One region of the Delftia sp. Cs1-4 genome, then DNA from elsewhere that is predicted to be linked to it. Evidence: predicted binding sites of a transcription regulator. Region 1 holds the regulator's gene; each other region holds the start of a gene.
The links. Region 1 encodes LexA, which represses DNA repair genes until DNA is damaged. Its sites were predicted from a motif close to ACTGTATNNNNATACAGT; they were not measured.
Positions count from the first base shown of each region.

Region 2: the regulator LexA is predicted to act here: its motif matches at 5,741-5,758, upstream of DELCS14_RS10040 (putative DNA modification/repair radical SAM protein).
Region 3: the regulator LexA is predicted to act here: its motif matches at 6,875-6,892, upstream of DELCS14_RS03950 (VRR-NUC domain-containing protein).

Region 1 covers NC_015563.1:3,665,155-3,675,284, forward strand. The annotation lists gene adk (adenylate kinase) at 1-483, shown strand, start outside; gene DELCS14_RS16025 (asparaginase) at 575-1,564, opposite strand; gene lexA (transcriptional repressor LexA) at 1,663-2,337, shown strand; gene DELCS14_RS16035 (hypothetical protein) at 2,590-2,922, shown strand; gene DELCS14_RS16040 (sigma-70 family RNA polymerase sigma factor) at 3,178-3,654, shown strand; gene DELCS14_RS16045 (FecR domain-containing protein) at 3,659-4,630, shown strand; gene DELCS14_RS16050 (ATP-binding protein) at 4,678-5,235, opposite strand; gene crcB (fluoride efflux transporter CrcB) at 5,414-5,800, opposite strand; fluoride riboswitch at 5,882-5,945, opposite strand; gene DELCS14_RS16060 (DUF4124 domain-containing protein) at 6,149-6,679, shown strand; one part of gene DELCS14_RS30020 (IS5 family transposase) at 6,951-7,429, opposite strand; one part of gene DELCS14_RS30020 (IS5 family transposase) at 7,429-7,759, opposite strand; gene DELCS14_RS16075 (hypothetical protein) at 8,215-8,715, opposite strand; gene DELCS14_RS16080 (lysozyme) at 8,657-9,238, opposite strand; gene DELCS14_RS16085 (hypothetical protein) at 9,235-9,546, opposite strand; gene DELCS14_RS16090 (hypothetical protein) at 9,597-9,890, opposite strand; gene DELCS14_RS30625 (hypothetical protein) at 9,971-10,130, opposite strand, start outside.
Region 2 covers NC_015563.1:2,255,957-2,266,086, forward strand. The annotation lists gene purL (phosphoribosylformylglycinamidine synthase) at 1-3,487, shown strand, start outside; gene DELCS14_RS10035 (TIGR03915 family putative DNA repair protein) at 3,565-4,404, opposite strand; gene DELCS14_RS10040 (putative DNA modification/repair radical SAM protein) at 4,420-5,739, opposite strand; gene DELCS14_RS10045 (SWIM zinc finger family protein) at 6,219-7,664, shown strand; gene DELCS14_RS10050 (DUF5691 domain-containing protein) at 7,661-9,433, shown strand; gene DELCS14_RS10055 (AAA family ATPase) at 9,499-10,130, shown strand, end outside.
Region 3 covers NC_015563.1:889,412-899,541, reverse strand. The annotation lists gene DELCS14_RS03970 (monovalent cation:proton antiporter-2 (CPA2) family protein) at 92-1,876, shown strand; gene DELCS14_RS03965 (VOC family protein) at 1,910-2,299, opposite strand; gene DELCS14_RS03960 (energy transducer TonB) at 2,388-2,741, opposite strand; gene DELCS14_RS03955 (helicase C-terminal domain-containing protein) at 2,821-5,166, opposite strand; gene DELCS14_RS03950 (VRR-NUC domain-containing protein) at 5,163-6,839, opposite strand; gene DELCS14_RS03945 (glucose 1-dehydrogenase) at 6,949-7,761, opposite strand; gene DELCS14_RS03940 (CocE/NonD family hydrolase) at 7,844-9,703, opposite strand; gene DELCS14_RS03935 (tripartite tricarboxylate transporter substrate binding protein) at 9,715-10,130, opposite strand, start outside.

The sequences.
Region 1 (10,130 bases):
GTCAGCGACGACCTGATCATCAATCTGGTCAAGGAACGCATCGCCCAGGCCGATTGCGCCAATGGCTTCCTGTTTGATGGATTTCCCCGCACCATTCCCCAGGCAGACGCCATGAAGGCCGCTGGCGTGAAGCTGGACTACGTGCTGGAGATCGACGTGCCCTTCGACGCCATCATTGAGCGCATGAGCGGCCGCCGCTCCCACCCCGCCTCGGGCCGCACCTACCACGTCAAGTTCAACCCGCCCAAGGTCGAAGGCCAGGACGACGTGACCGGCGAGCCGCTGGTGCAGCGCGAAGACGACAAGGAAGAAACCGTCAAGAAGCGCCTGGACGTCTACAGCAGCCAGACCCGCCCCCTGGTGGACTACTACCGCGCATGGGCCGAAAAGGAAGCCGCAGCGGCGCCCAAGTACCGCGCCATCAGCGGCCTGGGCTCGGTCGAGGACATCACCCAACGCGCACTGGCTGCACTGGCTGAGTGATGCAGGCCATGTGCCGCAACGAAAAAAGCACCCGCCGGGTGCTTTTTTGTTGACCGCCAGCAACTGAAGAAATGCCGGCGTCGCCGCAGGCTCAATCGCGCGGCTGCGCTGCCAGCGCCAGCATCATCGCAATCCGGGCCTTTGCCACGGGCAGCTGCGCAAGATCGGCCTCTGCCGGGTTGGTCCCAAGGCCGGAGGCCACGGGCAGGCCTTCGGCACAGCGCGTGCCCCGCCAGATCCAGACGCCCTTGTCGCGGGCGCGCTGCAAGGCCGCTTCCATGCCTTCGTGAACCGTCGCATTGCCCGTGCCAGCCACGACGATGCCACGCACGCCTGCCGCCACCAGCGCATCCACGCCGCTGGCACGCGCCAAAGCGCCGCTGAACACCACCTCGACCCAGGGCAGCTCATCCAGCGCCAGCAGATCAGATGACATGGTCACAGGCACCATGGCCCGCGTGGACGGTGCGGAGGGGGAGGACGGCGCATCGGGCACCAGCCAGCGCACACACCCTTCCTCCACCAACGCCTGCGGCCCGCCTTCCACGGAGCGCATTGCCTGCAGCCGGTAGGGATGGACCTTCTGCACCTGGGCTGCCGCATGCACCTCGCCGCCTGCCACCACCCATACGCCGCTGCGCCCGCCGATGGCAGCCACGGTCACGGCATCGCGCAGATTCTGTGGTCCGTCTGCCAACAGGGCCGTGGCCGGGCGCATGGCGCAGGTCAACACGATGGGTTTGGTGGCCGGCAGCAGGCTGTGCAGCAGCCAGGCCGTCTCTTCCAGCGTGTCCGTTCCATGCGTGATCACCACGGCGCGTGTATCCGCATCCTCCAGTGCCTGCGTGCAGGCGCGCAGCAACGCGCGCCATAGGGGCCAGTCCATATCCTTGCTGTCCACCTGCGCGATCTGCTGCGTCTGCACGGGCCCCAGCGCCTGCTGCTCCAGGTCCGGCACGGCCTCCAGCAGCGACTGCACCGTGATCTGCCCGGCCTTGTACCCCACGCCCTGCGACTGCGAATCCGCCCGGCCGGCGATGGTCCCGCCCGTGCCCAGAATCACCAACTTTGACTGCCCCACTTGCACCTCTTGGAAAACTGGTTAAAAATACAGATACTGTATAAATCATCAGATGGCCTCCCAGCCTGCCATCTGCCCTCAAGGACCGGACGCACGCCATGCTCGACCATCCCAAGCTCACCGCCCGCCAGCAACAGATCCTGGACCTGATCCAGGCCGCCATCTCCCGCACGGGCGCGCCTCCCACCCGCGCGGAAATCGCCAACACGCTGGGCTTCAAGTCCGCCAACGCAGCCGAAGAACACCTGCAGGCCCTGGCCCGCAAAGGTGTGATCGAACTGGTCAGCGGCACCTCGCGCGGCATTCGCCTGCGTACCGACACCGTGCGCAACATCAATGCTGCGCGCGGCACCAGCTTCGGACTACCGCTGTCGGCCCTGGCACCGCTGATGCTGCCCCTGGTGGGCCGCGTTGCGGCGGGCTCGCCCATTCTCGCCCAGGAACATATCGACCAAACCTATTCCGTCGAGCCCAGCCTGTTCCAGACGCGCCCCGACTATCTGCTGCGCGTGCGCGGCATGTCCATGCGCGACGCGGGCATCATGGACGGCGACCTGCTGGCCGTGCAGTCCGCACACGAAGCCCGCAACGGCCAGATCGTCGTGGCACGCCTGGGTGATGAAGTCACCGTCAAGCGCCTGCGCCGCACCACGCAGGGCGTGGAACTTCTGCCGGAAAACCCCGATTACCCGGTGATCCGAGTCGCCCCCGAAGAGGCCTTTGCCATTGAAGGCCTGGCCGTGGGACTGATCCGCAACAGCATGTCCATGTAAGCCGGACTGGCGGCCCTTCTCAGGCCGCCTCACCCCATTTCACGCACCGCCCAGGTGGTAGGCGCGAAGCCTTGGAGCTTCGCCCTGGGCGGAGCTTTGCCCGCAAACCGCAATCCTGCCTGTGTCCATGCCTCTTTGAAACACGCCAACAGGAGTCGTCACATGGGATTCGCTCTGCCAACACTGTCTTCTTTTTCCTTCCTGCGCCTGGCACATGGCATCCGCCTGACTGCGACCGCCATGGAGTCGGCCATGCCTCTTGCACAAGCCCCTGCGTGCCAGCCATTACCTGCCGCAGCACCCGAGCCCGCCAACGTGATCTCTTTCAGCAAGGCACGCCGGCGCAGCCAGCAGCGCCGCGGCAAGGCCGCACGCGCTGCAGACCATGGAGATGCCCAGCTGATCCTGCCCTTGCTGCCGACGCAGCCCACCCTGCAATCCGCGCCTGAGCAGCCTTCAGGCCTGCGCATCATCCAGCGGTCGCCGCAGGAGCAGCCGGAATGCCTGTTCATCTCCGGGCGCATGGCCGATGTCTGCGCTGCTCTGGAGCGCATGGAGGCACACGGCGGATCAGCGTCCAACTGAGGCCCGATGCAAGGTGTGCGACACACCTTGCACGACACAAACTGGGTGGCGTGGACCGCGTGCCGCACGAGGAATCGGCCTGCGCAAAGCTGCTGCAGGCTGGCGGCCACCACTACCCTGTAGCGCACATGCAACAAGTGGACGCCCTCTTTGCGGGAGGGGCGCCGGCCTGAAAGATAATTGATAAGCATTCTTATTATCTTTTGCAGCAGCGATTGCCACTGCGCGCCCGCCTCCTCCGCCCCAGCCTTCTCCGTGCACAGCCTCTACCAGAACCACCATCCCTGGCTGGAAAGCCTGCTGCGCAAACGCCTGGGCAACCGTGACGATGCCGCCGACCTGGCCCAGGACACCTTTGTGCGCCTGCTGCGCTCGCCCCTGCCGCAGCAGGACATCCGCGAACCCAGGCGCTACCTGGCCACCATCGCCCGGGGCCTGGTCGCCGACCTGTTTCGCCGCCGCACGCTGGAGCAGTCCTATCTGGACTATCTGGCCCAGTTGCCGCAATCGCTGGCGCCTTCGCCCGAAGAGCAGGCCATCGTCCAGCAGACCCTGCTGGATGTGGACCGCATGCTCCAAGGCCTTCCGCCCAAGGTTCGCGAAGCCTTCGTGCTGGCCCAGTTCGAGGAACTGAGCTACCCAGAGATCGCCCAGCGCCTGGGTGTATCGCTGCGCACCGTCAGCAACTACCTGACCCGGGCGATGGAGCATTGCTGCCTGGTCCTGGCATAGCCACATGGGCGAGAGACATCTGGAAGGCAACGACCGCCGCGCCTTGCATGAGGCCGCCGCCTGGCACGTGAAACTGCGCGGCGCCTCCGCCACAGCGGGCCTGCAACAGGACTGGCAGAAATGGCATGAGGCCGATCCCGCCCACCAGCGCGCCTGGCTGCGCGTGCAATCCGTCACCGCGCAACTGTCGCATCTGCCCGCCCCCCTGGCGCGCCAGGCGCTGGGCCGTCGCGCCTCGCCCACCCGCCGCTCCGTGGTGCGCGGCGTGGCGCTGGGCCTGGGCAGCGGCGCCACGGCCTGGATGGCCTGGAAAGGCGCACCACTGGAAAGCTGGCAGGCAGGGCAGCGCACAGCCACAGGCGAGCGCCGGAATCTGACGCTGCCCGACGGCTCCCTGGTGGCCCTGGATACGGCAACCGCCTTGGACACCGTTTTTGACGACCGCCAGCGCCTGCTGCGCCTGCACCGTGGCCGCATCCTCGTCGCCACCGAGCCCGACGCGCTGGGCCGTCCCTTCAGCGTGCAGACACCGCAAGGCCACGTACTGGCCCTGGGCACGCGCTTCACGGTCCATCTTGCGGACGATGGCCTGTGCCACGTCACCGTGCAGGAAAAGGCCGTGCGCCTGCAGCCTCTGGACAGCGATGCGCCCTCCGCGCAATTGCAGGCCGGACAGCAGGCCGCCTTCTCTTCCAGCGCCACCCAGCCGCCCACGTCCGCAGACCCCTTTGCAGCCAGCTGGCATGAAGGCGGCCTGGTCGCGCTGGACATGCCGTTGGGCCAGCTGATTGACGCCCTTGCCCGCTACCGGCCCGGCTACCTGGGCTGCTCGGCCGAGGTCGCCGGGATGCTTGTCTCGGGCGCCTTTCCCGTGGATGACACGGATCGCGCCCTGGCCGCGCTCGTCAGCCGCTTTCCTCTGCAATTGCGCACGCGCACCCGCTATTGGGTGGAGGTGCAAGCTCGATCAAGCTGAGATGATGGGATGAGGCCGTGGCGAAGTCTCTCGTCCAGGCCGGCACTTCAGACCGGCGCATACGGGTGATGCACCACGTCGAAGCCCTCCTCGTCGGAGGGCGCGACAAAGTAGCTCGTGATCAGGTCGAATTGCTCATCGCTGGCCTGAAACGGATGCTCGCCTGCCGCATTGCGCACACGCAAGCGCTGCTTACAGACCTCGTCAGGCACATCCAGAAAATGCAGGCGGTGCGAGGCACCCACTTTCTCGAACACGCTGCGCGCCCAGCCCCGACCCTCCAGGGTATTGGCCGGAAAATCCAGCACCACCGACACGCCAGCGTCCAGCAGCGCCTGTACATGCGCCCCCATCAACCCCTTGAGCCGCGTGCTGCAACGCACGTAATCGGCCACCGACTGCATCTCGCCGGGGTACAGGCCGGCCAGCCAGGAATCCTCGCTGACCAACACCGTTCCGGGCCCGGCCGCCAATTGCCGCGCCAGCGTTGACTTGCCCGAGCCGATCTTGCCGCAGACCATGTGCAGCGTGGCAAGCCGCGCGTTGGCGGCAGGGGCATCGGCATATTCTGCGCAACGGGGCCGGGACTGTTCGGAAACCTGCATATCCATCTCCTGAAAGGCTTGAGAAAACCCCGGAGACGGAATGAAAAAACCCGCCTCCTCTGGGCGGGTTGCATGGCGCTGAAGGCCCCTGGCTAACCCACCATCCAATGGATGGTGCGAATAATCTGCGTTGCGTTCAGGCGGGCCATGGCGCACAGCATAGCGCAATCACGGTATCTCAATGGGCCACCATGCGCACCAGCCCCAACCCCGCAAACAGCGCGGCCACGCCCAGCACCAGCGAGCCCAGCGCATACAGCACGGAGGCCAGCCAGTCGCCACGCTCATACAGCATGCCGACCTCCAGCGCGTACGTCGAAAACGTGGTGAAGCCACCCAGAATGCCCGTGGTGATGAACAGCCGCGCACTCTGCGGCAGCGATGTCTTGAGCGCAAACCACTCCACCACCACCCCCATCACGAAGGCACCCAGCACATTGATCGCCAACGTACCCAGTGGATACGCACCGCCCACCAGCCGCAGTGCGAGCAAGTTCGTGCCATGCCGGAGCGCAGACCCCAGGCCGCCTCCAACGAACACCAGAATGAAACCGTAGAACCCCATGACCGTCCTTTCATCGAATAACCGGGACGGGCGTGCCGGGCGGGATCAAGACATGGCCCCGCCACCGGCAGGACCCATCCCACCAAGGCAGGAGCCATCAGCCCTTCGCAGGGCGGTTTCGGGAAGCTCCATTCCCATCGTGCAGCGAGTGCTGGCTGCGGGGGCGAGTTTACTCTGGACCTGGCAGGCTCAGGAGACCGCTGAAGCAGCCCGCCGCGCTGCCCTGCGGGACGCCGAGTGAAGCGGGCAATTCGAACCAAGACGAAAGTTGCCAGGCATGCGGGTCAAAGGACTATTCTTCGTCTGTAATTCGATTCCGATCAGGCCCATCAATTCATCGATATGCATATGCGACTCTTGACCACAGCAATCTTTACAGCACTTTTCGCATTGCCTGCCGCAGCCCAGGTCTTTCAATGCAAGGATGCTTCTGGAAAGTCGACTTTCTCAGACAGTCCTTGCAGCAGCACTGACACTGGCGCCCTGATACAGCGCAAAAAATCGGACGATGAGATCTCCCGTGAACGGGCTGATGCAGCACAGGCGAATGAACAAAAGTATCAGCGCCAGATGAACGAAATGCAGCAGCGCCAGATCGAGAGCCAGCAGCGTGTCATCGAGCAACAAGCCCGCCAGACAACTGCTCCTGCGCCCGAGCAGCTCGGCGCGTCCCTTCAGTGCAAGCAGGCGCGCAAGGAGCTGGAATTCGTCTCCAGCATTCGCACCATTTCCCAAGACGAAAAACGGATGCGGACCAATGCCGCGATCACGGGTGTCAATGCTGCATGCGGCTCAAATACGCCCCTGATGCAGGAGCCGCCGAAGGTGATTGTGACACCGGGAGTACCCCACTCCATTCAGCAACCAGTTTCTCAATGAGAACCAGGCACGGAACTGCCAGATATCGAGCGCAATCATGACTTCTTTCCCGCCACTTACCAGCGGGGGAGCATGTTCAGGCATTCTCCCAATGCCACGCAGCCTCTTCAGACCGCCGCCAACCCAGTCTTTACCGACTTCGCCAACAGGCGGCCATCCACCAAGCCTTCTCGACATCATCGTCGCCAAGACGTTCCAGTGTGTAAGCCACTGATACGGTTGCGCGGAGCCGACCTTGGCCTGCCTGCCTGCGCTCGTTGGATAAGACTGGCTAACACCACCGATCCACGAAGCGCGCGCAGATGATCGCTGCCGCCAATTTCAGCAGCGCTTCGTGGATATCCAGCCGTCGTTCAAAGCGGATTCGCAGCTTGCCAAAGCCTGCAAACCAGCTGTGCGTCCTCTCCACCACCCACCGGTGTTTGCCCAGCCGCTCGCTGCTCTCAATGCCTCGTCTGGCAATTCGGCCAATGATGCCCCGCTGCCTCAGGTGGGCTCGGCATCGCTTGAAGTCGTAGCCTTTGTCGGCGTGCAGCTTTGCCGGTCTTCCACGGGGACGTCCTGGCAGGCCAGCAATCGCAGGAATCGCGTCCACGCACCTCTCGAACATCTTGGAGTCGTGCCGGTTCGCGCCGCTGACCAAGATCACCAGTGGGATGCCTCTGGCATCTACGACGATGTGCCGCTTGGAGCCGAGCTTGCCTCTGTCCGTGGGGTTGGGGCCCGTTTCCTGGCCCCCCGGGGGCTTGGTACCGAGGAGCCATCAATGCTGGCCCGGCTCCAATCGATTTGGTCATGTTCACGCAAGCGAGTCAGCATGGCCTGGTGCAGTTGCTCCCAGATACCAGCGGCATTCCAGTCGCGCAGACGCCGCCAGCAAGTCATGCCGCTGCCGTAGCCCAGGGATTGGGGAAGGTCTTCCCATGGAATGCCTGTTTGCAGCACGAACAAGATGCCGTTGAGGGCGGCCTCATCGCTGACTGCGAGCTTGCGCGCACCGCCTTTGGCAGAAGGCACGAAGGCTGGGATCAGGGGTTGTAGCTGTCGCCACAGTTCTTTGCTAACGGGTCGTCTTGCCATGGGGGCCAGCGAGCATAACTGCTCTGCGGGGGCCTGTGACGAAGTGGTGTTAGCCACTCTTAGGCCAGTTGAGCATTCGACCACTCGACTCAAACCAGTCTGGGCGACATTGTCATCGCCAAGACTTCAACCAAGCGTCAACAAGATAAAATCTTTTATGTAACGAGTTTTTTACATCATAATTGACGGCTACAAGGGAGGATATGAAATGGTAGCTTTATTCTACATCGGATTCGCAATCGCTTTGATTGGGTACATCGGCGTCTTGAGGGCGGCATTCAAAACGGACGCATTCTGGGGGCTAGGCAGCTTGTTCATAGCGCCTATCACGATTCTATTCTTTCTAAAGCACTGGAGCGCTGCAAAAAACCCGTTTCTTCTGCAACTATCGGGAATTGCCGTGATCGCAGTCTCTCTCGTTTTCTTAGAGAAGACAAATTAGGGTCAATTCACTGCTACGGGGGCTTCGGGATCACGGGCCAGGCGGCGCCGAGGGTTTGGACATCAGCTGCGTGTCCTGCAGCCTTTGCTGCCATGTCACCATACGCTGCGCGGCAGTCTTCAAATACGACTCCGAGGGCAGTGGCGTACTCAAGGGCGGCAGCGGGGGGAGCGCTGGCAAGTCGGCGGGCGGCATTGAGGGCTCCTTGGTATTTGGTGGTCATGACCTTCTCGGCCTGGCGCACGCGGGCGTCTGCCGCGCGCTGGGCGGTGCTGGTTGCCAGCTGCTGGGTGGTGGTTTCCAGCCGGGCCTCGGCCAGCTCGGCGTTCAGACGTGCGCCCTGGAACTGCCATGCCAGCATGGCGGCCACGGCGGCGGCGCCCAGGTGGGTGTAGAGCGCGGGGATCACCGTCCGCCCCTCCACCAATACCACCACATTGCGATCCAGATCGGGCTCATGGCTGGGCCTCCATGCACGCGGCGTGCCGCGCCCGTTGACGGGTCCAGACGCCACGGCAAAACTTGTTGCCGGGCGCCGAGCAGTCGAAGCGCCACCGGGTGGGCAGCCAGCCCGCGCCCCACTGGTAGGCGGCGTAGCCTTGCAGGGGCTGGGCGCTGGTCATGAAGCGATAGGCCAGGTAGGCATGGCAGGCGCCGGCATAGTCGCCGGCCCGCGTGCGCGCCAGCATCGAGGAGCCGCGCCAGGCCTCGCACCCATACTGGCCGGCGAAGTCCACCGCCTGGGCAAACTCGACAGGATGCACCAGCGTGTCGCCCAGGGAATCGCGCACGCAGGCCCCGTACTGCTGCTCCAGCAGGTTCGCGGCCAGGTCGCGGGCGCGCTCCCTGGTGATGGGCGGATCTGCCAGGGTCACGCGCGTGCCGTCCTCGTAGCGCGTGGCGCCATGGCCGATGGTGGGAACATCGCCGCGAACTGGGATGATCGGATCTGCGCTGAATCCTTCTGCGGCAATCCATGCCGCGAGAATGGCCGCGCCAATGCCCAGGCCTGCCGCTGGCGCGCGGGCCGTGCTCATGGCGCGCCCCAGTCTGTTTCGGGCTCCGGCTTCAGGCCGGCCAACCGCGCGAGGCGCTGCCGCTGCTGGGCCCGTTGGTAGTCCTGGCGCCACTTCCAGACCAGATAACCAGCCTGCAGTGCAATGAAGGCCAGGGACGCCACGACGAGCCAGTCGCTCAAAGGCAGGCCCCAGACCTTGAACACCCCAGTCGCGGCGGCGCCCGGCGTGGCCTGCATGATGGCGCCGGCAATGTCCTGCCGCTGCTCTGCGCTCAGGTGCTGGTGGATGCCCATCAGCGCGAGCAGGGATACAAGGTATTTCTTCATGGCCCCGATGATTCCGGGGCCGGGCCGCGCTGGCGAACCCTACACGGGGGCTAGGCGCGCTGCGCCGCCGCCCAGACGAACAGCGCGTCCACCTGCTCCGCTGTCAGGCCCAGCACAGCAGCCACCGCCGCCACGGTCTCGCTATCGCGCAGCCAATCCTTTGCATCGTTGAGTACGGCGCCCACGCGGTCGAGCTGCTCGGCGGCCGGGAGCCCGTCGCGCCACTCCAGCACATGCGCCAGCAGGTTGTCGGTGGGTCGGACGTCGTCAGGGCCCTGCAGCACCAGAGCCCCCTGCTCCAGCACATGACGCTTGAGCGCCAGACGGCCAGCCCAGCGGGGCACTTCGTGAGTCGCGTCATCGTGGGAAGGTTCCAGCAGCGGCCCGTGGCGAACGATGACACCTCCGATTTCTTGCTCGTAGATCATTGTTCAGACTTCAGGATGTATGCCAGCGTCGTGTTGGCCACCGTCGCCGTGCCGGCTGGTGTGTAAATTATGCTTACCGAGCGCCTGAATGGCAGGCCGGCATCACTGGGAATTGCGGTGTATGCCGGGAATGTGGTTGTGGATACAGCAACCGCT
Region 2 (10,130 bases), 1.4 Mb from region 1:
GCTGGAGACCGCCAACCGCCAATGGGGCCTGGCCCTGGCCGACGACGAGATCGACTACCTGGTCGATGCCTTCAAGGGCCTCAAGCGCAATCCCACGGACGTGGAGCTGATGATGTTCGCGCAGGCCAACAGCGAGCACTGCCGCCACAAGATCTTCAACGCCCAGTTCACCATCGACGGCGAGGCCCAGGACAAGAGCCTGTTCGGCATGATCCGCAACACGCACCAGGTCTCGCCCCAGCACACGGTGGTGGCTTATTCGGACAACGCCTCCATCATGGAAGGCCATGAGGTCGAGCGCTTCGTCGCCACCTTCGAGGCGGCCCTGGACAAGATCAAGGCGCCCAGCTACCAGAAGAAGCAGGCCGTCAACCACGTGCTGATGAAGGTGGAGACGCACAACCACCCCACGGCCATCTCCCCCTTCCCCGGCGCATCGACCGGCGCGGGCGGCGAGATCCGTGACGAGGGTGCCACGGGCCGCGGCTCCAAGCCCAAGGCCGGCCTGTCGGGCTTCACGGTTTCCAAGCTGTGGGGCAGCGAAGTGGGCAAGCCCGAGCACATCGCCAGCCCGCTGCAGATCATGATCGAGGGCCCGCTCGGTGGCGCGGCCTTCAACAACGAATTCGGCCGTCCCAACCTGACCGGCTATTTCCGCGAGTACGAGCAGCAGGTCGGCGTGGGTGCCGATGCCGTGATGCGCGGCTACCACAAGCCCATCATGATCGCGGGCGGCCTGGGCGTGATCGACTCCGAGCTGACTCAGAAGATCGAGTTCCCCGCCGGCACCCTGCTGATCCAGCTGGGCGGCCCCGGCATGCGCATCGGCATGGGCGGCGGCGCTGCCAGCTCCATGGCCAGCGGCACGAACGCGGCCGAGCTGGACTTCGACTCCGTGCAGCGCGGCAATCCCGAGATCGAGCGCCGCGCCCAGGAAGTCATCAACCATTGCTGGGCCCAGGGCGACAAGAACCCCATCCTGGCCATCCACGACGTGGGTGCCGGCGGCCTGTCCAATGCCTTCCCCGAGCTGACCAACGATGCGGGCCGTGGCGCGCGCTTTGACCTGCGCGCCGTCAACCTGGAGGAATCCGGCCTGGCGCCCAAGGAAATCTGGTCCAACGAAAGCCAGGAACGCTATGTGATGGCCATCGCTCCCGAATCGCTGGCCGAGTTCACGGCCTTCTGCGAGCGTGAGCGCTGCCCGTTCGCCGTGATCGGCACGGCCACGGAAGAACGCCAGCTGGTGCTGGAGGACACGGCGGTGGCCTCGGGCGACCAGAAGTTCCCCGTGGACATGCCCATGAACGTGCTGCTGGGCAAGCCGCCCAAGATGCACCGCGACGTGGCCACCGTGCAGCGCGAGCTGCCGCCCATGGACCTGACCGGCGTGCCCCTGGAAAAGGCCGTGATCGACGTGCTGGCCCACCCCACCGTGGCCTCCAAGCGCTTCCTGATCACCATTGGCGACCGCGCCGTGGGCGGTCTCACGCACCGCGACCAGATGGTCGGCCCCTGGCAGGTGCCCGTGGCCGACGTGGCCGTGACCCTGGCCGACTACCGTGGCTTCAAGGGCGAGGCCATGGCCATGGGCGAGCGCACGCCGCTGGCCTCCATCAACGCCCCGGCGTCGGGACGCATGGCCGTGGCCGAGGCCATCACCAACATGCTGGCCGCCCCCATCGAGCTGTCCAAGGTCAAGATGTCGGCCAACTGGATGGCGGCCTGCGGCGAGCCCGGCGAAGACGCGGCGCTCTACGCCACCGTCAAGGCCGTGGGCATGGAGCTGTGCCCGCAGCTGGACATCTCGATCCCTGTGGGCAAGGACAGCCTGTCCATGCGCACCCAGTGGAACGAGGGCGGCCAGGTCAAGAAGGTGACCTCGCCCGTCAGCCTGATCATCACGGGCTTCGCCTCCATCGACGATGTGCGCGGCACGCTCACGCCCCAGCTGGACGCCTCGGAAGACGACAGCACCCTGGTCCTGGTGGACCTGGGCCGCGGCAAGATGCGCATGGGCGGCTCCATCCTGGGCCAGGTGCTGGGCCAGTCCGGCAATGAAACGCCTGACCTCGATGACGCCAAGGACCTGATCGCCCTGGTCGATGCCGTCAATGACCTGCGCGCCAAGGGCCAGATCCTGGCCTACCACGACAAGGGCGACGGCGGCCTGCTGGCCACAGTGGCCGAGATGGCCTTTGCCGGCCATGTGGGCGTGGCCATCAACGTGGACATGCTGGTCACCGAAGGCGACGGCATCAGCGACAGCCGCATGGACTCGGGTGAAGGCAAGAACTGGGCCTCCCAGATCAGCGGCCGCCGCGACGACATGACGCTGCGCGCGCTGTTCAACGAAGAGCTGGGCGCCGTGCTGCAGATCCGCACGGCCGACCGCGCCGCCGTGCTGCAGACCCTGCGCGAGCATGGCCTGTCCACCTGCAGCCACATCATCGGCAAGACGCGCCCCGTCTCGTCCAAGGTCGATGCGGGCAAGGGCGAACTGCAGGTCTGGCGCGATGCCAAGTCCGTCTTCGGCGCCTCGCTCAGCGACCTGCACCAGGTCTGGGATGCCGTCAGCTGGAAGATTGCCCAGCAGCGCGACAACCCGGCGTGCGCCGACAGCGAGCACGCCGCAGCCGGCGAGCCTGCCGACCCGGGCATGCACCTGCACCTGACGTTCGACCCGGCCGAGAACCCCGCCGCACCCTTCCTGAACCTGGGCGCGCGCCCCCGCGTGGCCGTGCTGCGCGAGCAGGGCGTGAACTCCCATGTGGAAATGGCCTACGCCTTCACCGAGGCCGGCTTCGACGCGGTGGACGTGCACATGACCGACCTGCAAAGCGGCCGCGCGCAGCTGCAGGACTTCGCCGGCGTGGTGGCCTGCGGCGGCTTCAGCTACGGCGACACTCTGGGCGCCGGCATCGGCTGGGCGCGCTCCATCACCTTCAACGACAGCCTGTCCGCGCAGTTCCAGCAGTTCTTCGGCCGCAGCGACACCTTCGGCCTGGGCGTGTGCAACGGCTGCCAGATGTTTGCCGAGCTGGCCGACATCATTCCCGGTGCCCAGGACTGGCCGCGTTTCACGCAGAACCAGAGCAATCGCTTCGAGGCGCGCCTGTCCATGGTGGAAGTGCTGGAGTCGCCCAGCCTGTTCCTGCAGGGCATGGCCGGCAGCCGCCTGCCCATCGCCGTGGCCCACGGCGAAGGCTTTGCCAACTTCCGCTTCCGCGGCAATGCGGACAAGGCCATCGCCTCCATGCGCTATGTGGACAACCACGGCAAGGCCACCGAGCAGTACCCGTTCAACCCCAACGGATCGGCCGGCGGCCTGACGGCAGTGACCACGGCCGACGGCCGCTTCACGGCCATGATGCCCCACCCCGAGCGCGTGTTCCGCAACGTGCAGATGAGCTGGACCAACGGCGACAAGTCGGAATTCAGCCCCTGGATGCGCGTGTGGCGCAACGCCCGCAAGTGGCTGGGTTGATGCACTGAGCAACGCTGCAAAGCAGACAAAGGCCCTTCGGGGCCTTTTCTGTTTCTGTTTCTTTTTGGCGGCTGTCGTTACGGCGCCAGCATCTGCGCCGTGCGCGCGCGGGCCTGCTGGACCAGGGTGGAGATCAGCACCGTCTCGGGCAGGTTGTGCCAGTAGCGGCGCGGCATCTCGCGCAGCATGGCCTGCTCCTTCAGGCGCGCCGGGTTGAAGGTGCTGGCGTAGTAGGTCAGCCACAGGGCCTCGCCCGCGTCGGCTGGCGGGGCATCGCTGCGGCGCGCACCGGGCGCCAGGCGCAGCGCATGGCCGTCCCAGTGCGCGCTGCATTGCGGCGTGAGGATGGCCCAGTGCATGTTGGCAAAGCGCTTGCAGAAGAAGGGCGCTGCCGCGCGCACGATGTGGTGCTCGGGCTCGAACCAGGCAATGTGCAGCTCGGGCTGGTTCTGCCGCTGCGTCGTCCGAAAGCGCACAAAGGCGTGCATCTTGTGGATCTCGCGCGAGACGGGGCGGGCCAGGGCCTCGATGGCGCGCCAGTCCGCATCCAGCGCATCCAGCCTCAGTTCGGGCCGGGCCTGCATGCGCGCCAGCCAGCGGTGGCATAGCTCGAAGCGGCCCGCCGCGCGGTGCATGCAGGCATGGCGCAGCGCGGACATCTGGGTGTCAGACAGGGACAGCCCGGCCTCGCCGGGGCCGGCCAGCCCGGCGAGTGCCGAGGCGGGCATGGCCTGCTCCGGCGCTCTGGAAAACAGATCCACCCCCGCGCCGAGTTGCTGCGCACCCCGCGTGTCGGGCCACCGCCAGCGCACCAGGGCGGGGTCGGCGCCATGGGCCAGCAGCGCCCGGCAGGCTGCGCGAAAGCCGGGCCAGTCGTCGGGGCTGTCGAGTTCGATGGTGAGAGCCTGTTCTTGCATGGCGTGCTCCAGGCGCTAGAACAGGCTGGCCTGCAGCGCGTTTTGCACGCGCATGCCGCTGTGCCGTGCCTGGGCCTGGCTGGCCTGCGACTGCGCGATCAGCCGGGTGCGCAGCGCGGCCGAGTCGGTCTCGCCCAGCAGGGGCCGGTGGCCGTCGATCAGCACGAAGGGCAGGGCCTTTTGCACGGGGGCGCGCAGCCGCAGCAGATCGTCCAGCCGCAGCCTGCGCACGCGGCGCGCCGCCAGCAGGCGGTCCACCGTCTGCGTGCCCAGGCCCGGCACGCGCAGCAGCAGGCTGCGCGGCGCACGGTTGAGGTCCACGGGGAACTGCTGTCGGTTGGCCAGTGCCCAGGCCAGCTTGGGGTCGATCTCCAGGTCCAGCATGCCGTGGCGGCTGGCTGCCGCGATCTCGCCCGCCCCGTAGCCGTAAAAGCGCATCAGCCAGTCGGCCTGGTAGAGCCGGTGCTCGCGCATGAGGGGCGGTGCCTGCGGCGGCAGGTCGCGCGAGGCATCGGGAATGGGGCTGAAGGCCGAGTAGTACACGCGGCGCAGGCCGTAGCCCGCATACAGCGTATGGCTGGATTCGAGGATGTCGGCATCGGTTGCGCGGTCGGCGCCCACGATCATCTGCGTGCTCTGCCCGCCCGGCGCAAAGCGCGGCACGGCGGCGCGCTGCGCGGGCGCGCCGGGCAGGGACTGCGCCTGGCGCTGCTCGCGCGTGGCCGCGCGCCAGGCCTGCACATGCCGGTCCACGCCCTGCATGGCCTGGCGTATGCGCTGTCCATCCTTTTCAGGCGCGAACTGCGCCAGGCCGCTGGCCGTGGGCAGTTCCACATTGATGCTCAGGCGGTCGGCATGGCGGCCTGCCTGGGCCAGCAGTTCGGGGGCGGCATCCGGGATGGTCTTGAGGTGGATGTAGCCGCGAAAGTCATGCTCCTCGCGCAGGCGGCGCGCCACTTCCACCAGTTGCTCCATTGTGTAGTCGCTGGAACGGATGATGCCGCTGGACAGGAACAGCCCCTCGATGCAGTTGCGCCGGTAGAAGTCCAGCGTCAGCTGCACCACCTCGGCCACCGTGAATCGGGCGCGCTGCACGTTGGAGCTCTTGCGGTTGATGCAGTAGCGGCAGTCGAAGATGCAGACATTGGTCAGCAGGATCTTGAGCAGCGAGATGCAGCGCCCGTCGGGCGCATAGCTGTGGCAGATGCCCATGCCGGTGACCGAGCCCATGCCCTTGCCGTCCAGCGAGTCGCGCCCCTGCGATCCGCTGGAGGCGCAGCTGGCGTCGTACTTGGCGGCGTCGGCGAGGATGAAAAGTTTGCGTTGCAGCTCCATGACTGTATAAATATACAGTATATTTGCCTGGCACGTCCGGTTTTCTGAGAACCCATCCCCCAGCCAGGGTCTGGTCCGGCCTTGCCTGGCTGCGGGTCGAACGCACTGTCGCGCTATCGCAATGGCCAGCGGATTGCAATGGTTGCCAGTGCAATGGAATGAAACCGTTTTCAGGTGCGGAATGAGTGCTTGCTTTCAATGGGTGGCGATGTGCATCGCAGGAAATGGTGAATGCGTGTTTTCTGCGTCTTTCGCAATGCCTGAAGACTGGCATGGCTTGGTGCCATCAATGCACGCGCTGATATAGCGCAGCTGGCTGCACGCCATGGGGGGTTCCCATTCATGGGAGAGAGGTTGGGTGTTGTTGTGAATTGTTTCAAATTGCCGATAACTATTGCTGATAGGCTTTCGGGTTTGCCGGGCGGTGCCGTTTCATTCAATGCGCTCGGCGATGACAAACACTTGGAGAGGGAGCTTCGGTGTCGCGTGTATTAGGAACAGAGAGCGAAGTGCTGGCGCTGTCGCCGGACGCCTCATCCAGCAAGGCCGCCAAGGGCCTGCAATCGCCCGCCAAATGGCCCTCCATGGGCGCCAATGATGTGGCGGTCTGGGGTGAATGCCAGGGCAGCGGCAGCAAGCCCTACCAGACCCAGGTGGACCTGTCGGGGCCTTCCTTCAAATGCTCTTGCCCCAGCCGCAAATTCCCCTGCAAGCACGGGCTGGCGCTGATGCTGATGCGTGCCGGCGGGCAAGTCCCCGAAGGCGTTGATCCGCCCGCCTGGGTGCAGACCTGGCTGGACAGCCGCCAGGAAAAGGCCGAGAAGAAAGAGGCCAAGGCTGCCGCCGCAGCGGCCGAGCCGCCACCCGATCCCGAGGTCGCGGCCAAACAGCAGGCCAGGCGCGAGGACAAGCGCTGGGACAAGGTCGAAGCCGGCCTGCAGGAACTGTCGCTGTGGATGCAGGACATGGTGCGTGCGGGCCTGGCCAACCAGGCCAGCGACACGCAGATGCGCCAGCGCTGGAACAACATGGCCGCGCGCATGGTCGATGCGCAGGCCACGGGCATGGCGGCGCGCATCAAGGATTGCAGGGATCTGGTGGACAGCCACCGCGACTGGCCGCGCGACATGCTGGTGCAGCTGGGTCACTGGCAGTTGATCATCGACGCCGTGCGCCGCCGCGAATCGCTCAGCCCCGAGGTCAAGGCCGACGTGATGGCCGCGCTGGGCTGGCCCATGGACAAGGCCGAGGTGCAGGCCAGGGGCCAGCTGGTCGAGGACGAATGGCTGGTGGCCGGCCTGCGCATGATCGAGCGCGAAGGCCGGCTCATGGAGCGGCGCGTCTGGCTGCAGGGCCAGCGCACCGGGCGCATGGCCCTGGTGCTGGACTATGCGCAGGGCGGGCGCGGCTTTGAATCGGCCTGGGTGCCGGGCCATCGCTACGGTTGCGCGCTGAATTTCTATCCGGGCCATGCGCCGCTGCGCGCCATTGCGGCCAATGGCAACGGGCCTGCGCTGCCTGCCGATGGCGCCAGCCCGCTGGCCAACTCGGCCGGGGGCGACGTCCTGCAACTGCTGGGCCAGCGCATTGCTGCCAACCCGCTGCAGGCCACGCAGCCGCTGTGCCAGGACCGGCTGCGGCTGGTGCCCGCCCAGGGCCAGTGGTTTGCGGCCTGGCCCCAGGCGCTGGATGCATCGCCGGTCGCCCCTGGCACGGCAGCGCCAGTGCAGCCCGTTCCCGTGGCGATTGACGATGCCGAGGCCTGGCGCCTGCTGGCGCTCAGCGGCGGTGCGCCCATGCAGCTGTTTGGCGAATGGGAACCCGGCCCGGCCGTGGGCCGCTGGCGGCTGCTGAGTGCCTGGCAGGCCCGCGAGGGCGAAACCGCCCAGCAATGTATCTGGCAGAACCAGGGTGATCCGGTATGAGCAACGCACAACTTTGGGCTGCGCTGCAGCAATCGGCCATGGTCGGCTCGGACCGGCTGGCCGTGCCGCCTGCGCTGGCTTCGGGCGTGGACCCGTCCGCAAGCGGGTCGCAGCAGGCCGTGCAGGCCGCGCTGCAGCCCCGCACTGACGTGGCCGGTGACTCGCCCGCCCAGCAACTGCTGCGCGCCAGCGCCGTGGCGGCCGTGTTCGAGCGGGCCGGCTGGCAGCCTGGCGCGCTGGTGCGCCTGACGGCACCGCTGGCCGTGCCGGCCGCAGCGCCTGCGGAGTCGCGCACTGCGCCTGCCGATGCGCGCCTGCACACCCTGATGGGCGACGTGCTCAAGGACGGCCCGTTCGAGCTGCAGGCCTCCATGCTGCGCACCCTGGACCAGGCCGGCCAGCGCCTGCCCCATGACCTGCTGGTGCCTGCGCTGGAGCAGGGCCGCCAGTCCGTGGAGCTGCGCCAGTGGCTGGCCCCCGTGCTGGGCGAGCGCGGACGCTGGCTGGGCACGCTCAACCCGCAATGGGGCTATGCCAGCGGCGTGGAGGAAACCGCCGACCCCGAACTGGTCTGGCAGGAGGGCTCGGTGGAGCAGCGCGTGGCCCTGCTGCGCAGCGAGCGCGCAACCGATGCCGCCAAGGCCCGCACGCGGCTGGAAGGCAGCCTGAAGGAGCTGGGCGCCAAGGAGCGCCTGCCCCTGGTCCAGGCCCTGGCCGTGGGGCTGGGCATGGACGATGAGCCGCTGCTCGAAAAACTGCTGTCCGACCGCAGCAAGGAGATCCGCGAGAACGCCGCGCAAATGCTCTCGTGCCTGCCGGACAGCGCGCACAGCCAGCGCGTCATGGGCTGGATGCAGTCCATGCTGCAGCAGGACGACAAGGGCCAGTGGATCGTGGAGCCTCCCGAAGAAGGCCTCAAGGAATGGGAGCGCGACGGCATCACGCTCAAGCCCGACGCCTACCACCGTGGCGGCAAGAAGGCCTGGCTGCTGGAGCAGATGGTGCAGCTCACGCCTGTGTCCTTCTGGACCCGCGCCCTGGGCCTGACGCCCCTGGAAGTGATGGAGTGGAGCCGGCGCAGCGACTGGAAGTCCTCGCTGCGCCAGGGCTGGGTGCAGGCCCTGCAGTACCAGCTGGACGTGGAATGGATCGATGCCGCCCAGACCATGGGCCGCGACATGCGCCACGACGCCCTCCTGCCCGCCCTCATGGCCCGGCTTTCCCGCGAGGAACGCGAGTCCCGCTGGATTGCCCAGTTCGAGCGCGACAGGCACAAGCTCATCGATGCCATCGAAGGCATGTCCCAGTCGCTGGGCGGCGCCGAACTGCTCTCGCCAGCGCTGTCGGCGCGGCTGACCGAGGCACTGCACGTGGCCGTGGGCGGCAAGCAGATCACGGGCAACTGGCACAGCTACCGCGCCGACCAGGCCCTGCTGTCCTGTGCGCGCATGCTGGACGTGACCGCGCTGGAGCGCTTTGCCGAACTGTGGCGCAAGCCCTCGGTGCTGGATGCGCAGCCCGAGCCTGAGCCCGAGCCGCAAACCGAACCTGCGGCAGCTGCGGCAGCAGTCACGGCCACCGCTGCCGCCACAGCCGCTGCAGTTGCCGCACCGGCAAGCATTCCCCTCACGCCCCAGCAGCAGGCGCGCCTCGAACGCAGCCGCGTGCGGCCCTGGGACGAGGAGCGCATGCGCGGCCATCTGGAGCGCATCGTCGATCTGCGCCTGGGCCTGCACCAGGCCTTTGTCGCCCTGCGCGGCCCGGCCTGAGCCGCGCCCGTCCTGCCGCATACCCCGAACCGAATCCAACCCTTACCCCTTCCCGGAAGCACACCATGAGCCAAGTCCTGCGCCAGCATGCCGAACAGCAATTCGCCGAAGAACTCGAAGCCCTGCGCAAGGTGGACGATCGTCCGCGTCCGCCCAACTGGAAGCTCTCGCCCTGGGCCGTGCTCCAGTACCTGATGGGCGGCAAGCTCGGCAACGGCTTTGAAGTCAGCCCCAAGTACATCGGCAATCCGCGCCTGATGGAAATCGCCGTCTCCACCCTGGCCACCGACCGCGCCCTGCTGCTGTACGGCGTGCCGGGCACGGCCAAGTCCTGGGTGTCCGAGCACCTGTCGGCCGCCGTCAGCGGCGACTCCACCATGCTGGTGCAGGGCACGGCCGGCACCAGCGAGGAGCAGCTGCGCTACGGCTGGAACTACGCCCAGCTGCTGGCCCACGGCCCTTCCGAGAAGGCGCTGATCCCCAGCCCCCTGGTCAATGCCATGAAGCTGGGCAAGATCGCCCGCATCGAAGAGCTGACCCGCATCCCGGCCGACGTGCAGGACACGCTGATCACCGTGCTGTCCGAAAAGACCCTGCCCGTGCCCGAGCTGGGCAGCGAAGTGCAGGCCGTGCAGGGCTTCTCGGTCATTGCCACGGCCAACAACCGCGACAAGGGCGTGAACGAGTTGTCCAGCGC
Region 3 (10,130 bases), 2.8 Mb from region 1:
CTACACAGGACCGGGCTTTGCTATCCTGCGCGCAAATTCGCGGATGGAAATCCGCCTTGCCGCACGCACGCTCACACAAAGGAAACACAACATGGCAGCTGAAGGCAATGCAAGCCAGCTCGTAGGAATCGTCACGCTGCTGGGGGCCGCCGTGGTGGCCGTGCCGCTGTTCAAGCGGCTGGGCCTGGGCGCCGTGCTCGGCTACCTGGCCGCCGGCCTGGCCATAGGCCCCTACGGGCTGGGCCTGGTGACGGACGCGCAGACCATCCTGCACGTGGCCGAGCTGGGCGTGGTGATGTTTCTCTTCGTCATCGGGCTGGAGATGAAGCCTTCGCACCTGTGGGATCTGCGCGGCCAGATCTTCGGGCTGGGCAGCCTGCAGGTGGTGGTGTGCGCGCTGCTGCTCACGGGCGTGGGCATGGCCTTCGGCTTTCCGTGGCAGGTGGCCTTCGTGAGCGGCACGGGCTTCGTGCTGACCTCCACGGCCATCGTCATGCAGGTGCTGGCCGAGCGTGGCGACATCCTGGCGCCGCGCGGCCAGCGCATCGTCTCCATCCTGCTGTTCGAGGACCTGCTCATCGTGCCGCTGCTGGCCGTGGTGGCGTTTCTGGCGCCTGCCGATGCGGCGCCCGTGGCCACCTCGCCCCTGTGGCAACGCGCGGGCGTGGCCCTGCTGTCGCTGGGCGCGCTGGTGGGCGCGGGCCTGTGGCTGCTGAACCCGCTGTTCCGCATCCTGGCCAAGGCCAAGGCGCGCGAGGTGATGACGGCCGCCGCGCTGCTGGTGGTGCTGGGTGCAGCCCTGCTGATGGAGATGGGCGGCCTGTCCATGGCCATGGGCGCCTTCGTGGCGGGCGTGCTGCTGTCCGAATCCTCGTTCCGCCACCAGCTGGAGGCCGATGTGGAGCCCTTCCGCGGCTTGCTGCTGGGCCTGTTCTTCCTGGGCGTGGGCATGGCGCTGAACCTGGAGGTGGTGGCGCTGAACTGGCGCATCGTGGGCATGGGCGTGGTGGCGCTGATGCTGGGCAAGGCGCTGTGCATCTATGCCGTGGCCCGCGTGGCGCGCAGCAGCCATGCCGATGCGCTGGACCGCGCCATCCTCATGGCCCAGGGCGGGGAGTTCGCCTTCGTGCTGTTTGCCGAGGCGCTCAAGCTCGGCGTGCTCGACCCCGAGGTGCATGCCAACATGACGGCCATCGTCGTGCTGTCCATGGCCATCACGCCGCTGGTGGTGGTGCTGCACAAGCGCCTGGCAGGCGCCGAGGCCGTGTCGCTGGACGGCGTGGAGGCGCCGCAGGACCTGCGCGGCAACGTGCTGGTCATCGGCTTCGGCCGCGTGGGCCAGATCGCCAGCCAGGGGCCGCTGGCCCGTGGCGCCAAGCTGTCCATCATCGACAACGACCCCGACGTGATCCGCAACGCCGAGCCCTACGGCTTCAAGGTCTACTTCGGCGACGGCGCGCGCGCCGACATCCTGCATGCGGCCGGCGCCAGCCATGCCAGCGCCATCCTGGTCTGCGTGGACAGCAAGGCCGCCGCCACGCGCATCGTGGAGAACGTGCGCCACGAATGCCCGCACGCCCGCCTCATCGTGCGCGCCTATGACCGCGAGCACGCGCTGGAGCTCATCCAGAAGGACGCCGACCATGTCGTGCGCGAAAGCTTCGAGTCCGCCCTGCTCATGGGCCGCCATGCCGTGCTGGCCCTGGGCGCCACCGAGGACGAGGCCCAGACGCTGGAGGCCGAAGTGCGCGGCCGCGACACCGAGCGCTTTGCGCTGGAGACCGCCGGCGGCAACTTTGCGGGGCGCGCACTGCTGCTGGGCAACATCGAGCGCATCGATCCGCCCCGGCACGACAAGCCCACCGCCAGGGACTGAGCGCGAAAGGGCCGCAAGGGCCGCAGGCCCCGCTCAATGCCGCTGGTTGATCTGTATGAGATTGCCGCAGGTGTCGTCGAACACGGCAATCGTGACCGGCCCCAGATGCGTCGGCGGCCTGGTGAAGCGCACGCCGGCCGCGCTCAGGCGCTCGTACTCGGCCTGCACGTCGTCCACGCCGAAGAAGGTGGCCGGCACGCCGTCGGCATGCAGGGCGGTCTTGAACGGCCTGGCGGCCGGGTGCATGTCGGGCTCCAGCAGCAGCTCCACGCCATCGGCATCACCGGGCGATGTCAGGGTGAGCCAGCGCGCATCGCCGCCCATGGGAATGTCGTGCTTGAGAACGAAGCCGAGCACGTCGCGGTAGAAGACCAGGGCCTTGTCCTGGTCGTCGACGAGCACGCTGGTGATGACGATCTTCATGGAATGCTCCTTGTGTCGCTGCGCAGGGCACGCACTGGGCCCGCACCAGGCTGCACCGGATACACACCTGCCACCACCGGCAGGCCCGCTATTTCAGCCTGAAGACGACGGGCACGCGCGTCCACATGCTGTCCGGCACGCCGTCGCGCGTGCCGGGGACAAAGCGCCACGTCCGCACGGCGTCCAGCGCCTCCTGGTCGAGCAGAGGATAGCCGCTGCTGTCTGCCACATCCACGGCCAGTGCCTTTCCGCTGGCGCCCACCAGAACCCGCAGCACCACCTTGCCTTCCTGCTCCAGCCGCCTGGCTTCCTTGGGATAGGCCGGCATCTTGTTCTCGCTGGCCTGCCTGTCAGGCACAGGCTGCACCACGCCTGCCGCAGCCGGGCCGCCGGCCAGCAGGCCCAGGGTCAATGCAAGGATGGCGCAGCGCATGCGGGGCATTCGGAAGGCTCCTGGATGGGGACGGGATGGGGGACTGGATGGGTATGGGATAGCAGTCGTGGACTGGTGCGGCCCCGGATCATCGCATGCCCTCCACCCGCCACCAGCGCGGCAGCAGCGCCTGCACCTCGCCGCGCCGATAGCGGTCGTCGATGAGAAAGACCACGCCGCGGTCGCGCTCGCTGCGGATGACGCGGCCTGCGGCCTGGACCACCTTGCGCAGCCCCGGGTAGAGGTAGCTGTAGTCATAGCCCTTGTCCGCGCCGAACTGGCGGTCCATGGCGCGCTTCATCTCTTCGTTCACGGGATTGACCTGGGGCAGGCCCAGCGTGGCCACGAAGGCGCCGATGAGGCGCTCGCCGGGCAGGTCCACGCCCTCGGAGAACGCCCCGCCCAGCACGGCAAAGCCCACGCCCTGACCGGCTTCGGTGAAGCGGGCCAGGAAGGCCGCGCGACCCTCTTCGTCCATGGACGGGGTCTGCAGCCAGACCGGCAGATCGGGATGGGTGCGCTGCAGGCATTCGGCCACGCGCTGCAGGTAGTCGAAGCTGCTGAAAAAGCACAGGTAGTTGCCGGGCCGGCGCGCGTACTGCGCGGCCACGAGGTCGGCGATGGGCCGCAGCGAACGGTCGCGGTCCCGGTAGCGCGTGGAGATGTGGCCGGCCACCTGCACATCGAGCTGGTCGGCCTGGAAGGGCGAGTCGGCCTCCAGCCAGTGCGTGCCTTCGGGCAGGCCCAGGATGTCGCGGTAGAAGTGCGGCGGGCTCAGCGTGCCCGAGAACAGCACCGAGGCATGGGCCGCCGCATGGCGTGCCGCCAGGTGGGGCGCGGGCACCACGCAGCGTATGCACAGCGTGGAGGCCGGCGTGCGACGGGGACCTGAGCGCCCGGGCAGCAGGTGGACATCGAACAGCGCATGGCCGCCGAACTGCTCGGCCAGCGCCATGAACTGCAGCGCCTCCCAGTAGAAATCCAGCACCGGGTCGCCGGGCAGCATGGGGCTGTCGGCATTGGCGTCGGCGATGGCGGCCACGGCGCGCTGCACGGCGCCCAGCAGGCCTGCGGGCACTTCCTCATGGGCCTGGTAGCTGGCGGTCTGCTCCCTGTTCAGCGCGCTCCAGCTGCGGCTGAGCCGGTCCAGCGCCTTGCGCACGGCACCGGTGGCCGACTTGCGGGCGGCGGCCAGTGCGAACTGCGACAGCTCGGCCGTGTACATGCGGCGCGCGCGCTCGAGCAGGTTGTGGGCCTCGTCCACCAGCACGCCCACCTTCCATTGCTGGGCCTGGGTGAGCGCGTACAGCATGGCGGCGCTGTCGTAGAAGTAGTGGTAGTCGGCCACGACCACGTCGCTCCAGCGCACCAGTTCCTGGGCCAGGTAGTAGGGGCAGATGTCATGCGCCAGGGCGACGGCACGCACGGCAGGCGGGTCCCAGGGCGCCTGCTGCAGCGCGGCGGCGCGCGCGGCGGGCAGGCGGTCGAAGAAGCCGCGCGCCAGCGGGCAGGAGTCGCCGTGGCAGGCCTTGTCGAGGTGCTCGCAGGCCTTGTCGCGCGCCAGGATGGCGAGTACGCGCAGCCTGGGGGGTGGCGAGGGCAGCGGCTGCGGCGCAGCCGGTTCCTGCGGCGGTGGCTGGTGCTGCTCGGCGATCTGCCGGTTCACGCTGGCCAGCGCCTGCAGCGCCAGGCCATGGCCCGTGCCCTTGGCCGTGAGGAAGAACAGGCGGTCCAGGCCCTGGTCGGGCATGGCCTTGAGCATGGGGAAGATGGTGCCCAGCGTCTTGCCAATGCCCGTGGGCGCCTGCGCCATCAGGCACTGGCCGCCCTGCTGCGCGCGCGCCACGCGGTAGACGGCCACGGCCAGCTCGCGCTGGCCCGCGCGAAAGCCCTGCATGGGAAAGCGCAGCGCGGCCAGCGCCGCCTCGCGCGCCGCGCGGTGGGCGGCCTCGCTGCGCGCCCAGTCCAGGAACAGCGCGCACTGCTGCTCGAAGAAGGCGCGCAGCGTGGCCGCGTCTTCCTCCTGCACCAGCACGGTTTCCTCCGAGTTGCCCACGTTGAAATACACCAGGGCCACGCGCAGCCGCTGCAGGCCGCGCGCCTGGCACAGCAGATGGGCGTAGATGCGCGCCTGGGCCCAGTGCAGTGCCCGGTGATGGGCGCGCACGCCCTCGATCTGGCCCCGGTAGGTCTTTATTTCCTCGAGCTGGCCAACTCCGGCGTCGAAGCCGTCGGCGCGGCCGCGCACGCGCAGGTCGCCGTATTCACCGGCCAGGCTGATCTCGGTCTCGTAGTCCTTGCCCCTGCGCGACTGCACCAGGCTGTGGCCGGCCATGCCCTCCAGCGCGCTGGGCGCGGGCGTGAAGCGCAGGTCCAGGTCGCCCGCGCGCGCCGTGAACTCGCACAGCGCGCGCACGGCCACGGTGTAGCTCACGCGGCCTCTCCCAGCGGCTGGCCGCGCCACTGCACATGGCACACGCGCACGGGAATGCCGTGCTCGGCACAGTACTGCAGCCAGCGGATCTGGTTGTCCTGCAGCTTGTCGCCGGGGGCCTTGGCCTCGACCAGTTCGTAGCGGCGCTCGGCCGGCCAGAAACGCACCAGATCGGGAAAGCCCGTGCGGTTGGCCTGCACGTCGCGCAGCAGCCGCGCAAAGAACAGCTTGAGGTGGGCGGCCGGAATGCAGTCCAGCGCCAGCGCCAGCAGCGGCGCGCTCAGCGTGCCCCAGAACACGAAGGGCGACTGCAGGCCCTGCTTGTCGGCATGGCGCTGCACGATGACCTCGCGCCAGCTGCCATCGTCCAGATGCGCCAGGCATTCCTCGAACAAAGCTGCGCGGCGCTGCACGAAGTCGGGCGCGGACAGGTCGGCCGGGCCGCTCTGGAAGGGGTGGAAGAAGGCTCCCGGCAGCGGCGCGAAGATGGCCGGCCAGCACAGCAGGCCGAACAGCGAGTTGATGAGCGCGTTCTCCACATAGAACACCGGCGCGGCGTCGCTGTGCCAGTGGTCGCGCAGCACGTACTCGACGGAGCTGGGCCGCGCCGGCAGCTCCAGCTCCACGTCCATGCGCATCTGCGCCACCACGGGCGCCAGCGCCGCCACACGCCCGCGCGCGCCCTGCCCCAGGCTGCGGCGCAGGCGCGGCAGCATGCGCGCCACGCGCTGCAGCTCCTCGTCGCTCTCGGGCTGGGCCTGGGCGGCCTGGGCCAGAGCCATGGCATCGGCAAAGCGCTCCATGCGCTCGTACACACGCATGCGCCGGTGGCGGGCGCCGGGGTAGCGGCTTTGCGCATAGGCCTGCTCGGCACGCTCCCAGTCCTGCATGCGCTCGCAGGCCTGGCCTATGCGCAGCAGCACCTTGGCGCGGCGCTGCTCCAGCCAGGCATTGCCGCTGGCGCAGCCGGCCACCTGCTGCAGCAGCGCATCGATCTCCACGCCCTCATCCAGCGCCGCGCGGCAGGCCTGCAGGGCCAGGTAGCCATCGACATCGGCACGCGACTGGAAGGCCCGCGACGCCGCATCGAAGGCCACGGCCTCGTAGCGGAACACGCCCAGGTCGGCCAGCACGAATTCCGACCAGTCCTGGTAGAGATTGCCGAAGAACATCAGCCGAAAGCGCTCGCACAGCGCACCCACCATCACGCGCCAGGCGGCTTCGCCGGCTCCGACGTCCGGGGGCTGCCACTGCGCATAGGGCCTGGGCGCCCCATGCAAGGGCTGCAGGGCCTGCAAAAGCTCGGCCTTGCGCAGGCCTGAGTGAACGGGTGCGCCTGCGAACAGCTGCAGCAGCTCGGGCTTGGTGTGCAGCGCAAACAGCTCCTCCAGCGCCATGGGGTGGCCCGCGTCCAGCCAGCCCAGCTCCAGCAGGGGCGCGGCCGCCTCTGCAATTCCGGGAATCTCTTCATACACCAGCTTGCCGGCCCGAAACCACGGCCCGCGCCGCATCAGCAAACGCACCATCAGCGCCTGCGAGGGCTGGGGCAGCTGCGTGAAACGGGTGAGGAATGCCTGCTCGGGCGCGTCCAGCAGATCGCCGTAACGCTGGCCAATCCAGTCCAGCGCGCGCTGGAAGTTGTGCAGGTAGTAGAAGCGGTGGGGAGGGAGCATGGGCCTGGCAGATCGGGCAGCCAGGCCGCTCGAAAACTGTATCTTTATACAGTCATCATATCAAACCCGGTAGTGCTCACTTCGCGCAACGGACTTGCCCCGGGCAGGCTCATCCGGCCAGGAAGCCGCCATCGGTCGCCAGGCAGTGACCGACCACAAAGGCCGCCTCGTCCGACATCAGCCAGACGACGGCCGTGGCCACCTCCTGCGGATGGCCCATGCGCCGCAGCGGCAGACCCGCCGCCACGGCATGCATGTCGGCAATGCCCGAGCCCAGCATCATGTCCGTGACCACGCGGCCAGGGGCAACGGCATTGATGCGGATGCCGCGCGGCGCGTACTCCATGGCGGCGGCGCGGGTCAGCGACAGGGCCGCAGCCTTGGAGGCGCCGTACAGCGACAGGCCCGGGTTGGGATTGCGTATGCCGCTGACGCTGGTGTTGTTCACGATGGTGCCGCCGCCCGTGGCCAGCATGGCCGCCAGTTCATGGCGCATGGCGTGGAAGACCGCACGCACATTCGTATCGAAGACCTGCGAGAAGACCGCGTCATCCTGCTCGGCCAGCACGGCGCGCCGCTCCTGGAAGCCCGCATTGTTGAAGGCCGCGTCCAGCCGCCCGAAGCGCGCCACGGCCTGCTCCACCACCGCCGCCATGTCCTCCTGCCGCGTTGCATCGCAGGCCAGGAAAAGGCCGTCTGCCCCCCGCTGCCGGATTTCCTGCTCCAGCTCCAGGCCCAGCTCACGGCGGCGCCCCGTGACCACCACGGCCGCAGCGCCCTCCTCGGCCATGCGCAGGGCGGTGGCCCGGCCTATGCCGCTGGTGGCGCCCACCACCAGGCAGACACGCCCCCGGAGCCGCCCCGATGGTGCAAGGGCCGGCAGGGGGCCGGCCAGTTCCAACTGACGCTGCTGCATGTCCATGGCGATGTTCCTTCGCAATTTGGTTGCATGGTACAACCAAATTGCGAAACATGCCAGACAGCCAAACGCGTGTGCTCTCCGCCTAGACCGCCACCACCGGCAGCACGATGCGCGAGGCATGGCAGCCGCCCAGGTGCACGCTGTTGACCGCCACCTGCCTGGGCCCCGCACTGCCCTCGGGCGCGCCGGTGTTGGGGTTCACGTCGAAACGCGGGAAGTTGCTGCTGGAGATGTCCAGGCGGATGCGGTGGCCCTTGCGGAACAGGTTGGAGGTGGGCATGGGCTCGATGGTGATGGCCACCACCTCGCCGGGCGTCATCAGCTCGGGCTGCTCCCAAGAGTTGCGGTAGCGGCAGCGCAGGATGCCGTCGGTGATGTTCATCGCATAGCCCTGCGGATGGTCGGCGCTGGGCGGGTACTGGTCGATGAGCTTGGCGGTGAAGTCCGTGTCGGGCGCGGACGAGGACACCTGCAGCTCGATGGTGATGGTGCCGGTGACCTCCAGGTCTTGCTGCAGCGGCTCGGTCTGGAACACCAGCACGTCGCCGCGCTCGGACAGCGGGCCGTAGGGCGGGCGGGCGGCGAAGGTGCTCTCGTGCGTGACCTGGTCGTAGGCGCCTGCGAACATCAGCGGCTCGCCCGAAGTGATGGAGCCGCCCAGGGTGGGCACGGGGCAGGCCGGGTCGAAGCGGTAGCTGCGCACGCCCGGTTGCGGCGCGGGCTCGCGGGCCAGCCTGCCGTCGGCGTGCAGGTGCCAGGCCGTCGGCTGCGTGCCGGGCACGGGCCAGTGGTCGGCGCTGCGCCAGGCCCCGCCGTGGTCCAGCCGGCCCTGGGCCGTGCGCGCGCCCGATCCGCCGCCCATGCGGAAGTAGCGCACGGCGGCTTGCTGGCGCGCGGGCATGGGCCGGCCCTTGAGCCAGTGGTCGAACCAGGCCAGGCGCATGGCCACGTAGTCATCGGCCAGTGCGCCGTCGAGCACGGCATCGGGCCCGAAATCCACATCGCCCGCATGCGGGACGCTGCGCTCGCCATGGGTCCAGGGGCCCAGCACCATGCGGACCCGGCCATCGCCGCGCGACAGGCCCATGTAGTTGTCCGTGGTGGTCTGCGCATACGGGTCCCACCAGCCGCACATCAGCATCACGGCCAGGCCGTCGAAGGCGCCGTAGTGGCCGGCGGCGTACAGCTCGGGCTGGCGCCAGTAGTCGTCAAAGCTGCCGCGCTCCCACTGGCTGAACAGGTAGTCCTCGTACTCGGGCGCCCACTGCAGCGGAGAGTCGCCGCGCGACCAGGGCAGGCGCAGGCACCACTGGCCGATGTCGGCCTGCTCCAGCGCCTGGCGCGCTGCGGGCTCCAGGTGGTTGCTGCCGCTGCGCGCATTGCGCAGGGCCCAGACGGCCTGCTTCAGCTCGAAGGCACCGCCATGGCGTATGCCGCCCCGGTAGGCATTCGCAAAGCCGCCGCATTCCAGGAACATGGCCTTGAGGCCCGGCGGCCTTTGCGTGGCCAGCGCAGTCTGCGTGTGCGCGGCGTAGGACAGGCCGTAGGTGCCCACGCTGCCGTTGCACCAGGGCTGCTCAATGATCCATTGCAGGGTGTCGGCGCCATCGTGGGCCTCTCCCAGGTATTTGGTGAACTGGCCTTCGGAGCCGAAGCGGCCCCGGCAGTCCTGCACGACCACGGCATAGCCTTCGCGCGCAAAGCGGGCCGCCACCTCGCCCCGGCGCATGGGAAGGGGGTTGGCCGCGCTGCGCTCGCGGCGCGTTTCCTCGTTCTTGCCGTAGGGCGTGCGCTCCAGCAGCACGGGCAGCGGGCCGGGATGGTGGGGGCCGAGGTTCTCGGGCAGATACAGATCGGTGGCCAGGCGCACGCCGTCGCGCATGGGCACGGCGAGGCTGTGGCGGACCACGCCGCCCAGGTGGGTGATTGATGTGTTGCTCATGCTGCTGGCGCTTAGTCGAGCTTGAGGTTGCGTTCCTTGACCAGCTTGGCCCAGCGCGCCGTGTCTTCCTGCATGAAGCGCGCCAGCTCCTGGGGCGTGGTGGGCGCGGGCTCGGCGCCCTGCGCCTCCAGCAACCTGGCCACTTCACGGTCCTGCAGCGAGCGCACCAGCGCGGCATTGACCTTGGCCACCACCGCAGGCGGCGTGCCGGTGGGCGCGAACAGCGCATACCAGATGTCGTATTCGAAGTCCTTGACGCCCGCCTCGGCCATGGTGGGCACCTGCGGCAGGGCGCGCGAGCGCGTGGCGCTGGCCACGGCCAGCGGCGTGAGCTTGCCGGCCTTGATCTGCAGCACCACGCTGGGCACGGCATTGATGCCCAGCTGCACATGGCCGCCCACCAGTTCGTTGACGGCGGGCGCGCCGC